Regions from separate parts of the Enterobacter adelaidei genome, predicted to be linked through region 2. Evidence: predicted binding sites of a transcription regulator. Region 2 holds the regulator's gene; the other holds the start of a gene.
What was found. Region 2 encodes LexA, which represses DNA repair genes until DNA is damaged. Its sites were predicted from a motif close to TNCTGTATGTACATACAGNA; they were not measured.

Region 1: metR (HTH-type transcriptional regulator MetR) is a predicted target of LexA. The motif match lies at 5,194-5,213, and genes of this name have one in related genera.

Annotation. Positions count from the first base shown of each region.
Region 1 is NZ_CP154353.1:4,409,608-4,417,060, reverse strand. Features, by position in the region: gene recQ (ATP-dependent DNA helicase RecQ) at 1-111, shown strand, start outside; gene rhtC (threonine export protein RhtC) at 173-793, shown strand; gene rhtB (homoserine/homoserine lactone efflux protein) at 790-1,410, opposite strand; gene pldB (lysophospholipase L2) at 1,520-2,512, shown strand; gene yigL (sugar/pyridoxal phosphate phosphatase YigL) at 2,539-3,339, shown strand; gene AAHF05_RS21455 (carboxylate/amino acid/amine transporter) at 3,422-4,321, shown strand; gene metR (HTH-type transcriptional regulator MetR) at 4,209-5,162, opposite strand; gene metE (5-methyltetrahydropteroyltriglutamate--homocysteine S-methyltransferase) at 5,279-7,453, shown strand, end outside.
Region 2 is NZ_CP154353.1:304,069-311,521, reverse strand. Features, by position in the region: gene zur (zinc uptake transcriptional repressor Zur) at 1-335, shown strand, start outside; gene AAHF05_RS01520 (CsbD family protein) at 402-611, opposite strand; partial or broken gene AAHF05_RS01515 (hypothetical protein) at 660-734, opposite strand; gene dinF (MATE family efflux transporter DinF) at 731-2,068, opposite strand; gene lexA (transcriptional repressor LexA) at 2,132-2,740, opposite strand; gene AAHF05_RS01500 (diacylglycerol kinase) at 2,849-3,217, opposite strand; gene plsB (glycerol-3-phosphate 1-O-acyltransferase PlsB) at 3,372-5,792, shown strand; gene gntU (gluconate transporter) at 5,910-7,250, opposite strand; gene gntK (gluconokinase) at 7,254-7,453, opposite strand, start outside.

The DNA.
Region 1 (7,453 bases), 530 kb from region 2:
GCCAGCGAAATGCTCAGCGTCAACGGTGTCGGCACGCGTAAGCTCGAACGTTTTGGCAAAGAGTTTATGGCGCTCATCCGTTCTCACGCCGACGGTGATGATGAGGAGTAGTCAGCCGGGCGAAAAAGTGCCAGGATGATGACTCACTGAATTATTTCCCCGCGAGCGAATTATGTTAATGCTATTTCTCACCGTGGCGTTAGTGCACATCGTTGCGCTGATGAGCCCGGGTCCTGACTTTTTCTTCGTATCACAAACGGCCGTCAGCCGCTCCCGCAAAGAGGCGATGATGGGGGTACTGGGTATCACCATGGGCGTGATGGTCTGGGCGGCGGTGGCACTGCTCGGTCTGAACCTGATCCTGGCAAAGATGGCCTGGCTGCATAACATCATTATGGTTGGCGGCGGGCTGTACCTGTGCTGGATGGGCTACCAGATGCTGCGCGGGGCGCTGAAGAAAGAAGAGAAAAAACCAGAAGAGCCAAAGGTTGAGCTGGCAACGGGCGGCCGCAGCTTTGTGAAGGGGCTGCTGACCAATCTGGCAAACCCAAAAGCGATTATCTATTTCGGCTCCGTGTTCTCGCTGTTTGTGGGTGATAGCGTTGGTGCGGGCGCACGCTGGGGTATTTTCCTGCTGATCGTCGTTGAGACGTTTGCGTGGTTCACCATTGTTGCAAGCCTGTTTGCCTTACCGGCGATGCGCCGTGGCTATCAGCGCATCGCGAAGTGGATCGACGGCTTTGCCGGCGCGCTGTTCGCCGGCTTTGGTATTCATCTCATCATTTCTCGCTAAGCGTGACGCGCTGATGCAAGCAACGCGCCCACCAGCATAAACAGCGAACCAAACACTTTATTCAGGGCCTTCATCTGTTTAGGCCCTTTAATCCACGCCGCAATTCGCTGTGCCAGCGTCGCATAACCAATCATCACGATGATATCGACGATAATGGTGGTCGCGCCCAGCACCACATACTGCATCACCTGTGGTTGATGTGGAGCGATAAACTGCGGGAACAGGGCAGCCAGGAAAACAATGCTTTTCGGGTTGGTCAGGTTTACAAATACTGCACGTTTGAACAGACGACCACGGGTTTGCGACTGGGCAAGCGTGTTGAGATTAATCGAACCTGCCGCGCGCCACTGCTGAATACCCAGCCAAATCAGGTACGCTGCACCGGCCCATTTCAGTACTTCGAACGCCAGCACAGAGCGGGAGAACAGCGTCCCCAGACCAATCCCGACCAGCACAATATGAATGCCCAGCCCGGTCTGCAAACCGGCAATCGACGCCGCCGCACCGCGATAGCCGTGGTTGATGGAGGTGGTCATTGTGTTAATAGCACCTGAGCCCGGTGAAAGGCTGAGGATAATGGATGTCAGCAGGTAGGCGAACCACCACTCGAAGGTCATTTGAAGCTCCCGAACCGTCTATTTTTATGCCACAATACGCTATTGTTGAGTCATTTTGTGACCTGCTACGAAAAAACGATATTCCTTGGCTTACGTGAGTGGAAACCCGATGTTTCAGCAGAAAAAGGACTGGGAAACACGAGAAAACGCATTTGCTGCTTTCTCTATGGGGCCGCTGACCGATTTCTGGCGGCAGCGTGAGGAAGATGAGTTTACGGGCGTCGGTGATATTCCGGTACGCTTCGTGCGTTTCCGCAATGTGAAGAACGATCGGGTGATCGTCGTCTGCCCTGGGCGCATTGAGAGCTACATCAAATACGCCGAGCTGGCTTATGATCTTGTCCATCTTGGCTTTGATGTGTTGATTATCGACCATCGCGGGCAAGGGCTTTCTGGTCGTCTGTTATCGGACACGCACCGCGGTCATGTGGATAACTTCAGCGATTATGTCGACGATCTTGCCGCGTTCTGGCAGCAGGAAGTTGAACCTGGTCCATGGCGTAAGCGCTATATTCTGGCGCACTCTATGGGTGGGGCAATCTCTACGCTATTTTTACAGCGCTATGAGCACCAGTGTGATGCCATTGCGCTCACCGCGCCGATGTATGGCATCGTCATGCGTTTTCCTGACTGGATGGTGCGCCATATTCTCGACTGGGCTGAGGGCCATCAGCGCATTCGTGAAGGCTATGCCATCGGGACGGGGCGCTGGCGTGCATTGCCGTTTGCGATGAACGTGTTAACCCACAGCAGACAGCGTTATCGTCGTAACCTGCGTTTTTATGCCGACGAACCGCGCCTGCGGGTTGGCGGTCCGACCTATCACTGGGTGCGGGAAGGTATTCTTGCCGGGGAACAGGTGCTTGCTGGCGCGGGTGATGATGACACGCCAACACTTCTGATTCAGGCTGAAGAAGAGCGTGTGGTGGATAACCGCATGCACGATCGTTTTTGTGAACTCCGCGCTGCCGCCGGTCACCCCTGTGAAGGGGGAAAACCGCTGGTCATCAACGGCGCGTACCATGAGATCCTTTTTGAAAAGGACGCTATGCGCTCAGTCGCGCTCAACGCTATTGTTGAATTTTTCAACAGGCATAACTGATTTTTTTATTGAGGTTAAATTTCCCTATGTACCAGGTTGTTGCATCTGATTTAGATGGCACGCTGCTTTCCCCCGACCATACCCTGTCGCCTTACGCGAAAGAGACCCTAAAGCTTCTGACTGCCCGTGGCGTGAACTTTGTATTTGCCACCGGCCGCCACCACGTAGACGTGGGGCAGATCCGCGATAATCTGGAAATCAAATCGTACATGATCACCTCTAACGGTGCGCGCGTACACGATACGGACGGCAACCTGATTTTCGCGCATAACCTTGACCGCGATATCGCCGCCGATCTGTTCGGCGTGGTGCACAATAACCCGGATATCGTGACTAACGTCTATCGTGATGATGAGTGGTTTATGAACCGCCACCGCCCTGACGAAATGCGTTTCTTCAAGGAAGCGGTATTCAACTATACCCTGTACGAGCCAGCCCTGCTTGAACCTGAAGGTATCAGCAAGGTGTTCTTCACCTGCGAAAGCCACGAAGAATTGCTGCCGCTGGAGCAGGCGATCAACGCTCGCTGGGGCGACCGTGTTAACGTGAGTTTCTCAACGCTGACCTGTCTGGAAGTGATGGCCGGGGGCGTATCCAAAGGCCACGCGCTGGAAGCGGTTGCGAAGCGTCTGGGCTTCGAGCTGAAAGACTGTATCGCCTTTGGTGACGGTATGAACGATGCCGAAATGCTTTCGATGGCAGGCAAGGGCTGCATTATGGAGAACGCGCACCAGCGTCTGAAAGACCTGCACCCGGAGCTGGAAGTGATCGGCACTAACGGTGACAACGCGGTACCGAAATATCTGCGCAAGCTGTTCCTTGAATAATCTTCATTTGGTTATTTATTGCTCAGTTGTCAACTAAAGAGTTCGCTACAATGTCTGTCCTTCTTTCTGAGAGACAAGCATTGTGGCGCTACTCATTATCACCACTATCCTGTGGGCCTTCTCCTTTAGCCTGATTGGCGAATATCTTGCTGGTTCGGTCGACAGTTATTTCTCGGTGCTGATGCGTGTTGGGTTGGCGGCGCTGGTATTCCTGCCGTTTCTGCGTACGCGCGGGCAATCGCTGAAAACCATTGTGCTGTATATGCTGGTGGGGGCGATGCAGCTCGGCATCATGTATCTGTTCAGCTTTCGGGCCTACGTCTACCTGTCTGTTTCGGAGTTTCTGCTTTTTACCGTACTCACGCCGCTCTATATCACGCTGATTTACGATCTGCTCAGCAAGCGCCGTTTACGCTGGGGATACCTGCTGAGCGCGGCACTGGCAGTTATTGGGGCGGCGATTATTCGCTATGACAAAGTCAGCGACCACTTCTGGACTGGGCTGATGTTCGTCCAGCTCGCCAACATCAGTTTCGCCATCGGTATGGTGGGTTACAAACGTCTGATGGAAACCCGTCCGATGCCGCAGCATAACGCGTTCGCCTGGTTCTATATGGGGGCCGCGATTGTCGCGGTAGCGGCGTGGTTCATGCTCGGTAACCCGCAAAAACTGCCGACCACTACGGTGCAATGGAGCGTTCTGGTCTGGCTGGGGGTGGTGGCCTCAGGGCTGGGATACTTCATGTGGAACTACGGCGCGACCCAGGTCGACGCCGGTACGCTGGGGATCATGAACAACGTGCATGTGCCCGCGGGTCTGCTGGTTAACCTTGCAATCTGGCAGCAGCAACCCCACTGGCCGAGTTTCCTTATTGGGGGAACGGTGATCCTGGCTTCACTGTGGGTCCATCGCCGCTGGGTCGCTCCGCGCTCCGCACAAACGGAAGATGGTCGCACGCGTGGTTCCGCGTTGAGCGAATAAACGCCTCCGTAATCGGCTGGCGCTGCTCGCCATCGCGCACGGCGGCGTACAGCCGGCTCCACAGTCCTTCGCCCAGGGTTTTGGTCACCACCAGGCCCTGGCGTTCAAAACTCTCTACCACCCAGTGCGGCAGTGCCGCGATACCCATTCTGGCCGCCACCATCTGAATCAACAGCAGAGTGTTATCCACGCTTTTCAGCTGCGGGCTAATGCCTGCCGGTTGCAGGAAGTGACGCCAGATATCCAGACGACTGCGCTGAACCGGGTAAATCAGCAGCGTTTCCGTCGCCAGGTCTTCCGGTGTGATGCGCGTTTTGGCCGCCAGCGGATGATCCGGCGCCAGCACCAGACGCACTTCATAATCAAACATTGGGGAGTAGTGCAGGCCGCTGCGCGGCAGAATATCAGAGGTCATGACCAGATCCAGCTCGCCCTGCTGGAGCGAGGGCTGCGGGTCAAACGTCACACCGGATGTAAAGTCCATCTCCACCTGCGGCCACTTCTGGCGGAAATTCTCAAGTGCGGGGGTCAACCACTGAATGCAGCTATGACATTCAATGGCGATACGCAGTTTGGTCTGTTGCGGCTCGTTACAGGACTGCAGGGCGCTGGCAATTTGCGGCAGCACCTGATTTGCCAGCTGCAGCAAAATCTCACCCTGAGGCGTAAAGCGTAGCGGCTGGCTCTTACGCACAAAAAGACGAAAGCCGAGGCGTTGTTCCAGATCGCTGAACTGGTGAGAAAGGGCGGACTGGGTCTGGTGCAGCGAGGCTGCCGCCGCCGCAAGAGAACCGCAGTTCCGCAACGCTTGTAGCGTTTTCAGGTGTTTTATCTCGATCATGAAAGTCCTTCACTTCGCCATGAACATTTTGCGCTTGAGGAATATACAGTAACCGCCAATTATGGATGTGTAAACATCTGGACGTCTAAATACCGAAAATTGACAAGGGGCATGACATGACAATCCGCAATCACACTCTCGGTTTCCCTCGCGTTGGCCTGCGTCGCGAGCTGAAAAAAGCGCAAGAAAGCTACTGGGCGGGTAGTACCACCCGTGAAGAACTGCTGGCCGTTGGACGCGAACTGCGTGCGCGTCACTGGGATCAGCAAAAACAGGCGGGCATTGACCTGCTGCCGGTGGGCGATTTTGCCTGGTACGACCATGTTCTGACGACAAGCCTGCTGCTTGGCAATGTGCCGGCTCGTCATCAGAACAAAGATGGATCGGTAGATATCGACACCCTGTTCCGCATCGGCCGTGGTCGCGCGCCAACAGGTGAGCCAGCGGCAGCGGCTGAAATGACCAAGTGGTTTAATACCAACTATCACTACATGGTGCCGGAGTTCGTTAAAGGTCAGCAGTTCAAACTGACCTGGACGCAATTACTGGATGAGGTGGACGAAGCGCTGGCGCTGGGTCACCAGGTGAAGCCTGTGCTGCTGGGGCCGGTTACGTACCTGTGGCTTGGCAAAGTGAAGGGTGAGCAGTTTGATCGCCTCAGCCTGCTGAACGACATTCTTCCGGTCTACAAACAGGTGCTGATTGAGCTGGGCAAACGCGGTATCCAGTGGGTGCAAATCGACGAACCTGCTCTGGTGCTCGAGTTGCCGCAGGAATGGCTCGATGCCTTCAAACCGGCGTATGACGCACTTGCCGGACAGGTGAAGTTGCTGCTGACTACCTATTTCGAAGGCGTGACGCCAAACCTGAAGACCATCACCGCGCTGCCAGTGCAGGGTCTGCACGTTGACTTTGTACACGGTAAAGATGATGTCGCGGAGCTGCACAAACGCCTGCCTGCGGACTGGCTGCTCTCGGCCGGTGTGGTGAATGGCCGTAACGTCTGGCGTGCCGATCTCACTGAGAAATACGCTCAGGTTAAAGACATCGTCGGCAAACGTGAGTTGTGGGTGGCATCGTCTTGTTCACTGTTGCACAGCCCAATCGATCTCAGCGCTGAAACCCGTCTGGACGCAGAAGTGAAGAGCTGGTTTGCCTTTGCCTTGCAGAAATGTGAGGAGCTGACGCTGCTGCGTGACGCATTGAACACGGGAGACACGGCAGCGATTATCGAATGGAGCGCACCGATCCAGGCCCGCCGCGACTCGGCTCGCGTACACAACCCGGCAGTCGAAAAACGTCTGGCAGCCATCACGGCTCAGGACAGTCAGCGCCAGAGCGCCTATGAAGTGCGCGCTGAAGCCCAGCGCGCTCGCTTTAATCTGCCTGCGTGGCCAACCACGACGATCGGTTCTTTCCCGCAGACTACCGAGATCCGCGGCCTGCGTCTGGACTTCAAAAAGGGCAATCTGGATGCGAATCATTACCGCACCGGTATCGCTGAACACATTAAACAGGCGATTATCGAGCAGGAACGTTTAGGTCTGGATGTGCTGGTGCACGGTGAAGCCGAGCGTAACGACATGGTGGAATACTTTGGTGAACACCTGGACGGTTTCGTGTTTACCCAAAATGGCTGGGTGCAGAGTTACGGTTCCCGCTGCGTGAAGCCGCCGGTGGTGATTGGTGATATCAGCCGTCCAGAAGCGATTACCGTTGAATGGGCGAAGTATGCCCAGTCTCTGACAGATAAACCGGTGAAAGGAATGCTCACGGGTCCGGTAACGATTCTCTGCTGGTCCTTCCCGCGTGAAGACGTGAGCCGCGAAACCATCGCCAAACAGATCGCGCTGGCACTGCGTGATGAAGTGGCGGATCTGGAAGCCGCAGGCATTGGCATTATTCAGATCGACGAACCGGCGCTGCGCGAAGGTCTGCCGCTGCGTCGTAGCGACTGGGATGCCTATCTGAAATGGGGCGTGGAGGCTTTCCGCATCAACGCCGCGGTCGCGAAGGATGACACCCAGATCCACACCCACATGTGTTACTGCGAATTTAACGACATCATGGATTCGATAGCCGCGCTGGATGCCGACGTGATCACCATCGAGACATCGCGTTCAGACATGGAACTGCTGGAGTCATTTGAAGAGTTCGACTACCCGAACGAAATAGGACCGGGGGTGTACGACATTCACTCTCCGAACGTGCCGAGCGTGGAGTGGATCGAAGCTCTGCTGAAAAAAGCGGCCCAGCGCATTCCGGCAGAGCGTCTGTGGGTGAACCCGGAC
Region 2 (7,453 bases):
CTACGGTGTATCGCGCGCTCGATTTTCTGCTGGAACAAGGGTTCGTGCATAAGGTTGAATCCACAAACAGCTATGTGCTGTGCCACCTGTTTGACCAGCCAACCCATACATCAGCCATGTTTATCTGCGACCGCTGCGGCGTGGTAAAAGAAGAAGGGGCTGAAGGTGTTGAAGACATTATGCATACGCTGGCGGCCAAAATGGGCTTTGCCTTGCGTCATAATGTTATTGAAGCACATGGGCTGTGTTCTGCCTGTGTCGAGGTGGAATCATGCAGCCATCACGATAAGTGCCAGCACGACCACACAATCGTTGTGAAGAAAAAACCTCGCTAGCAATGAAAAAGGCGGCTCATGGCCGCCCTAAAGGTGTACTTCCTTGTACTTTCGGGTATAACCCGGTTACCAGCGGTAGTCGTTGCGTTTTTCCCAGTCGCCAACTTCCTTTTCCGCCTGGTCTTTTGCGTAGCCGTAGCGTTCCTGGATTTTACCGACAAGCTGATCGCGTTTACCTTCAATGACGGTCATATCGTCATCTGTCAGCTTCCCCCACTGCTCTTTCGCTTTACCTTTGAACTGCTTCCAGTTGCCGCTGATTTCGTCTTTATTCATCATCGTGTCCTCTTGTTAAGCGTCGGGTCGCAACGTCCGTTACGTTCTTTTCTGCTGGACGTGATAATAATTGTAGTTAAGGATTCTGCAGCTATTTTGATATTCGGAATCTTTAACCGTCACGATATATCGTGATGGGAAGGAAACCAGGTATTATTTCGCCAGTGACGGCGCCAGATAAAGGCCAGAGACAGGCCCCGCAACGAGAGGAAAACGGCCAACGCCAGCCACAAACCATGATTGCCAAGCCAGGGAAGCGTCAGCAGCGTCAGACCAAACCCTGCAGCTGCCACCGCCATACTGTTACGCATTTCGGCTCCGCGCGTAGCCCCAATGAACATGCCGTCCAGCAGATAACACCAGACACCGACCACCGGTAAGATCACCTGCCAGATGAGATAGTGGCTCGCCAGTTCACGCAGTGTGGGAAGTGAGGTGAGTAATGCAATGATCTGCTCGCCAAAAACGGCATAAACCAGCGCAAATGCCAGTGCCACCAGCCCTGACTGACGACAGGCTGCCCGCCAGACATCCTGAAGCTGCCCGCTTTCGCGCGCGCCGTACGCCTGCCCGGAATGTGCTTCCACAGCATAGGCAAAACCGTCCAGCGCGTAGGCGGTAAAGGTCAGCAGCGTCATCAATACGGCATTGACCGCGACGATGTCTGGCCCCAGCCGAGCCCCGAAAACCGTCAGCGCGCCAAAACAGAGCTGAAGGAGAAGTGAGCGCAGCATGATGTCACGGTTGAGTGCCAGCAGCTTACGGATATTGCCGCGCCATGCGGTTTTGAGTAGCGCAAGAGAGATCCCGCGCATCGCCAGCACGCGCCAGACCATCCACATACCGATGATAAAAGTCCCGTATTCGGCAATTGCCGTCGCCAGTGCAGCCCCCTGCACGTTCATATGCAGACCCATTACCAGCCAGACATCAAGCACAATGTTGAGAAGGTTTCCCACCACCAGCAAAATGACGGGCGCGCGGGCATACTGCACGCCCAGTAACCACCCCAGCAGAACCAGGTTAGCCAGTGATGCCGGCGCACTGAGCCAGCGAATTTCCAGGAAACGTTTCGCCTGCTCCAGCACCGCCTCGTTACCGCCAACGATGTGAAGCGCGAGGTCAATCAGGGGCGAGCGCAATACAACGATTAATACTCCCGCACCAAGCGCCAGAATGAGCGGCTGCACCAGCGCGCGGGCCAGGCGCAGCGGATCTCTGGCACCATACGCCTGTGCCGTGAGCCCGGTGGTACTCATGCGCAAAAAGAGCAGCAGCATAAACAGGAAGCTGGTTGCCGTCGCGCCAATCGCCACGCCGCCAAGATAAACAGGTGAATCCAGATGACCAATAACAGCAGTATCGACCAGACCCAGCAAGGGCACGGTAATATTGGAGAAAATCATCGGCAGTGCAAGACGCCACAATGCCTTATCTGATGCCGTCAGCAGTGACATGAAAAATACCGGGAGAGGTAAAGGAAGCAGGCTACAGCAACGCCGTAGCCTGTCAGGAAGAGATTACAGCCATTCGCCGTTGCGAATCACCCCTACTGCCAGCCCTTCGATAGAGAAGTTCTGTTCGCGAAGATCCACCACAATCGGGGAGAATTCGCTGTTTTCAGGCAGCAGCTGTACGGTATTACCCTGTTTTTTCAGACGCTTAACGGTCACTTCGTCATCAATACGCGCGACCACAACCTGGCCGTTTCGCACATCCTGCGTTTTGTGAACCGCAAGCAGATCACCGTCAAGAATACCGATGTCTTTCATCGACATGCCGCTTACGCGCAGCAGGAAATCAGCGCTCGGTTTAAACATCCCCGGATCGACCTGGTAGTGGCCTTCAATATGCTGCTGTGCCAGTAAAGGCTCACCGGCAGCAACACGCCCCACCAGCGGAATGCCCGTCTCTTCTTCCACCAGCAGGCGGATACCGCGTGACGCGCCCGAAACAATCTCAATCACGCCCTTACGCGCCAGCGCTTTCAGGTGTTCTTCGGCAGCATTCGGAGAACGGAAGCCCAGACGCTGAGCGATTTCCGCACGCGTGGGTGGCATACCCGTCTGGCCGATATGATCCCGGATGAGATCAAACACCTCTTGCTGCCTGGTCGTTAACGCTTTCATTCCGCCCCCTGGGTGTATATACAGTTATGCTGTGAGTATATACAGTCAAAGGCGATTTTGGAACCAAAAACTGCACAAAAAACCAGGGACTTAATTATTCCTCGAGGCTCATCGGAAATGTGACCAAAGCAGCGTGACCCAGGTAATGACCGCAGTAATAATCGCCAGCAACACGGCAGCGGAACCCATGTCTTTTGCCCGGCCAGAGAGCTCGTGGAAATCTGAGCCAATCCGGTCAACAACGGCCTCAATAGCGCTATTGAGAATTTCCACTATCATCACCAACAGTACGGAGCCGATCAGAAGAACGCGTGTTATTGCATCAATATCAAGGAAGCAGGCGATAATCACCGCGATGATAGCGGCGACGCCCTCCTGGCGAAAGGCGGCTTCATTGATCCACGCGGCACGGAAACCTTTCCAGGAATAGCCGGCGGCTTTGATGATTCGGGTTAACCCAGTGGTATTATTGGCCATTAAAAGAACCTTTTATTGGAAATAGCGTCAGTAACTAGAGTGGCAGCGCGTTTCGCTGCCGCCTGAAGTATGACGGGTAACAACAGAAATTTTGCGCGCTTTCTGTTATCCTTGCGCCGCAATTGCATTATTAACCAGAGGCTTTACATCGTTTATGTCCGGCTGGCCACGAATTTACTACAAATTACTTAATTTACCATTAAGCATCCTGGTAAAAAGCAAGTCTATCCCAGCAGAACCCGCGCTGGAATTAGGGCTCGATACGTCGCGCCCCATTATGTACGTTTTGCCTTATAACTCGAAGGCAGACTTACTGACGCTTCGCGCCCAGTGCCTGGCGCATGACTTACCTGACCCGCTTGAACCGCTAGAAGTTGACGGAACTCTGCTGCCGCGCTACGTGTTCATTCACGGTGGACCGCGCGTGTTTACCTATTACACGCCAAAAGAAGAGTCCATCAAGCTGTTCCATGACTATCTCGACCTGCACCGCAGCAATCCTGATCTGGATGTGCAGATGGTGCCAGTTTCGGTGATGTTTGGTCGTCGCCCGGGTCGTGAAAAAGGTGAAGAGAATCCACCGCTGCGCATGCTTAACGGCATCCAGAAGTTCTTCGCGGTCTCCTGGCTGGGACGCGACAGCTTTGTGCGTTTCTCCCCTTCCGTTTCGCTGCGTCGAATGGCGGACGAGCATGGCACCGACAAGATCATCGCGCAAAAACTGGCGCGCGTAGCGCGTATGCACTTCGCCCGTCAGCGCCTCGCTGCCGTTGGGCCGCGTCTCCCGGCGCGTCAGGATCTGTTCAACAAGCTGTTGGCCTCCAAAGCGATTGCCCGTGCCGTCGAAGACGAAGCACGCAGCAAGAAGATTTCACATGAGAAAGCCCAGCAGAACGCCATTGCACTGATGGAAGAGATTGCAGCGAACTTCTCTTACGAGATGATTCGTCTGTCCGATCGTATTCTCAGCTTTACCTGGAACCGTCTCTATCAGGGCATCAACGTCCATAACGCCGAGCGTGTACGCCAACTGGCGCATGATGGCCATGAAATTGTCTATGTCCCCTGCCACCGCAGCCACATGGACTACCTGCTTCTCTCCTATGTGCTTTATCACCAGGGGCTGGTACCGCCGCATATCGCGGCCGGTATTAACCTGAATTTCTGGCCAGCTGGCCCGATTTTCCGTCGACTGGGCGCCTTCTTTATTCGCCGTACCTTCAAGGGCAATAAGCTCTACTCCACGGTGTTCCGCGAGTATCTGGGTGAGTTGTTCAGCCGCGGATATTCCGTTGAGTACTTCGTGGAAGGTGGTCGCTCCCGTACCGGCCGTCTGCTCGATCCGAAGACCGGCACGCTGTCCATGACCATTCAGGCCATGCTGCGCGGAGGAACTCGTCCAATCACGCTGGTGCCAATCTACATCGGCTACGAGCACGTAATGGAGGTGGGGACTTACGCTAAAGAGCTGCGTGGCGCGACTAAAGAGAAAGAGAGCCTGCCGCAAATGCTGCGCGGTTTGAGCAAGCTACGTAATCTCGGACAGGGCTACGTGAACTTTGGCGAGCCGATGCCGCTGATGACGTATCTGAACCATCACGTTCCGGAGTGGCGCGAGTCTATCGACCCTATCGAAGCGGTTCGTCCGGCCTGGCTGACGCCAACGGTCAACGGCATCGCGTCTGAGCTGATGGTGCGCATTAACAATGCTGGTGCGGCTAACGCTATGAACCTGTGTTGTACGGCGCTTCTGGCGTCTCGCCAGCGTTCACTGACTCGCGAACAGCTGACAGAGCAGCTCGATTGTTATCTCGATATGATGCGCAACGTCCCGTACTCGGTTGACTCGACGGTACCTTCTGCGAGCGCCAGTGAGCTTATCGATCACGCTTTGCAGATGAACAAGTTCGAAGTCGAAAAGGACACGATCGGCGACATCATCATTCTGCCGCGCGAGCAGGCCGTGCTGATGACGTACTATCGCAACAATATCGCCCATATGCTGATGCTGCCGTCACTCATGGCAGCTATCATCACCCAGCATCGTCGCATTTCACGTCAGGAGCTATTGCGTCACGTTGACACGCTCTACCCGATGCTGAAAGCGGAGCTGTTCCTGCGCTGGAGCAAGGATGAACTGGCTGGCGAGCTGGATAAACTGACGGAAGAACTGCGTCGTCAGGGGCTGATCACCGTTGTGAACGACGAGCTGCATATCAATCCGTCACGTTCCCGTACCCTGCAACTGCTGGCGGCCGGTGCGCGTGAAACGCTGCAGCGTTATGCCATTACATTCTGGTTGCTCAGTGCGAACCCGTCGATCAACCGTGGAACGCTGGAGAAAGAGAGCCGGACGCTGGCCCAGCGACTGTCTGTATTGCACGGTATTAACGCTCCTGAATTCTTCGACAAAGCGGTCTTCAGTTCACTGGTTCTGACGCTGCGTGATGAAGGCTTTATCAGTGATACTGGCGATGCCGAGCCGGAAGAAACGCTGAAGGTCTATCAGATGCTGGCTGAACTGATTACGTCTGATGTGCGTCTGACGATTGAGAGTTCAACGCAGGGCGAATGACAATAAAAAGCCGGGCGGAGTTTTCACTCTTCCCGGCCTGTCATTCGCAGAATGATGAAGGCCCGGTAAGCGCTAACGCTACCGGGCCTTATTTTTAGCCTTGCCAAATCACCGCATTTAACTCAGCAGCGTAAAGGCAATCATCCCGACAATTGCGCCTGTCGTACCGAGGATGGTTTCCATCAGCGTCCAGGTTTTCAGCGTCTGCGCCTCGGTGGCACCGGTAAATTTACCGAACAGCCAGAAGCCTGCGTCATTCACGTGAGAAACCACGATAGACCCACCTGCAATACAGATAGACAGCGCAGCCATTTGCGCGCCTGAGTAATGCAGCTGTTCAATCACTGGCATCACCAGACCCACGGCGGTTAAACACGCGACGGTCGCAGAACCCTGAATGATACGCACTGCAGCCGCCAGCACGAAGCAGGTCACGGCTATCGGCAAGCCCATTCCGGTCAGCGCTTCACCCAGAGCGGGACCCACGCCGGAATCCACCAGTACCTGCTTGAACACCCCACCCGCACCGATCACCAGCAGAATAATGCCCGCAGGTTGCAGCGCATGACCGCAGATTTCCATTACTTTGTCTTTCGGCATCCCCTGACGCATCGCCAGGCCATAAATCGCCACCAGACACGCCACCAGGATCGCCGTGAACGGATGGCCAATAAACTCAAACCATTCGTACGCGCTGGAACCTACCGGCACAAAGCGCGCGGCAATGGTTTTCAGCCCAACGAGCACCAGCGGGAGCAGGATCAGTGACAGACTGAAGCCGAAGGATGGCATTTTACCTTCGCCGAGGTGCGGCTCGGTGATGTCATCCGGAATGTGCAGTTCAACGTAACGGCTGATGAAGTTGCCCCACAGCGGACCGGCAATAATCATCCCCGGGATCGCCGCACACAGACCAATCAGGATCATCCAGCCGAAATCAGCGTGCATCTGAGATGCCAGCAGCATCGGCGCTGGCCCGGGCAGCAGGAACGCCGCTGCCGCTGCCACGCCCGCAAACAGTGGGATAACCAGCTTCACGAGGTTAGTCCCGGTGTGACGCGCCATAGAGAACGCCACGCTAATCAGCAACACAACCGCCACTTCAAAGAACAGCGGCAGGGCACAAATCAGACCGGCCAGGCCAATCGCATAATGCGCACGGTTATGTCCGAAGGATTTCAGCATCTTGACGGCTATCTGATCAACAGCGCCTGTCTCATGTAAAATCTTGCCAAACATCGCCCCAAGCGCGACGACAATCGCCAGGAAGCCCAGCGTACCGCCCATCCCTTTTTCCATGGTCGCTGCGATTTTGTCGAGCGGCATCCCGGAAAAGAGACCTGCACCAATAGAAACCACCATCAAAGCAACGAAAGCGTGCATACGCGCCTTCATCACTAAAAACAGCAGCAGCAACACGGAACCCACTGCTGTCAAAACAAGCGTTAATGTACTCAAAACTTACTGCCTTTTATTAATGACCTCGATGGTGCTGGCAACAACACCTTCCAGTGACTGATCGATATCAACCACTAAGACATCTTTCTCATCTTCACCCGGTTCCTGCAGCGCTTCGAACTGCGTCACCAGCATCTGAGTCTTGAAGAAGTGACCTTTGCGCGCCTTCAGACGGCTTTCAATCACCTCAAAATCCCCTTTCA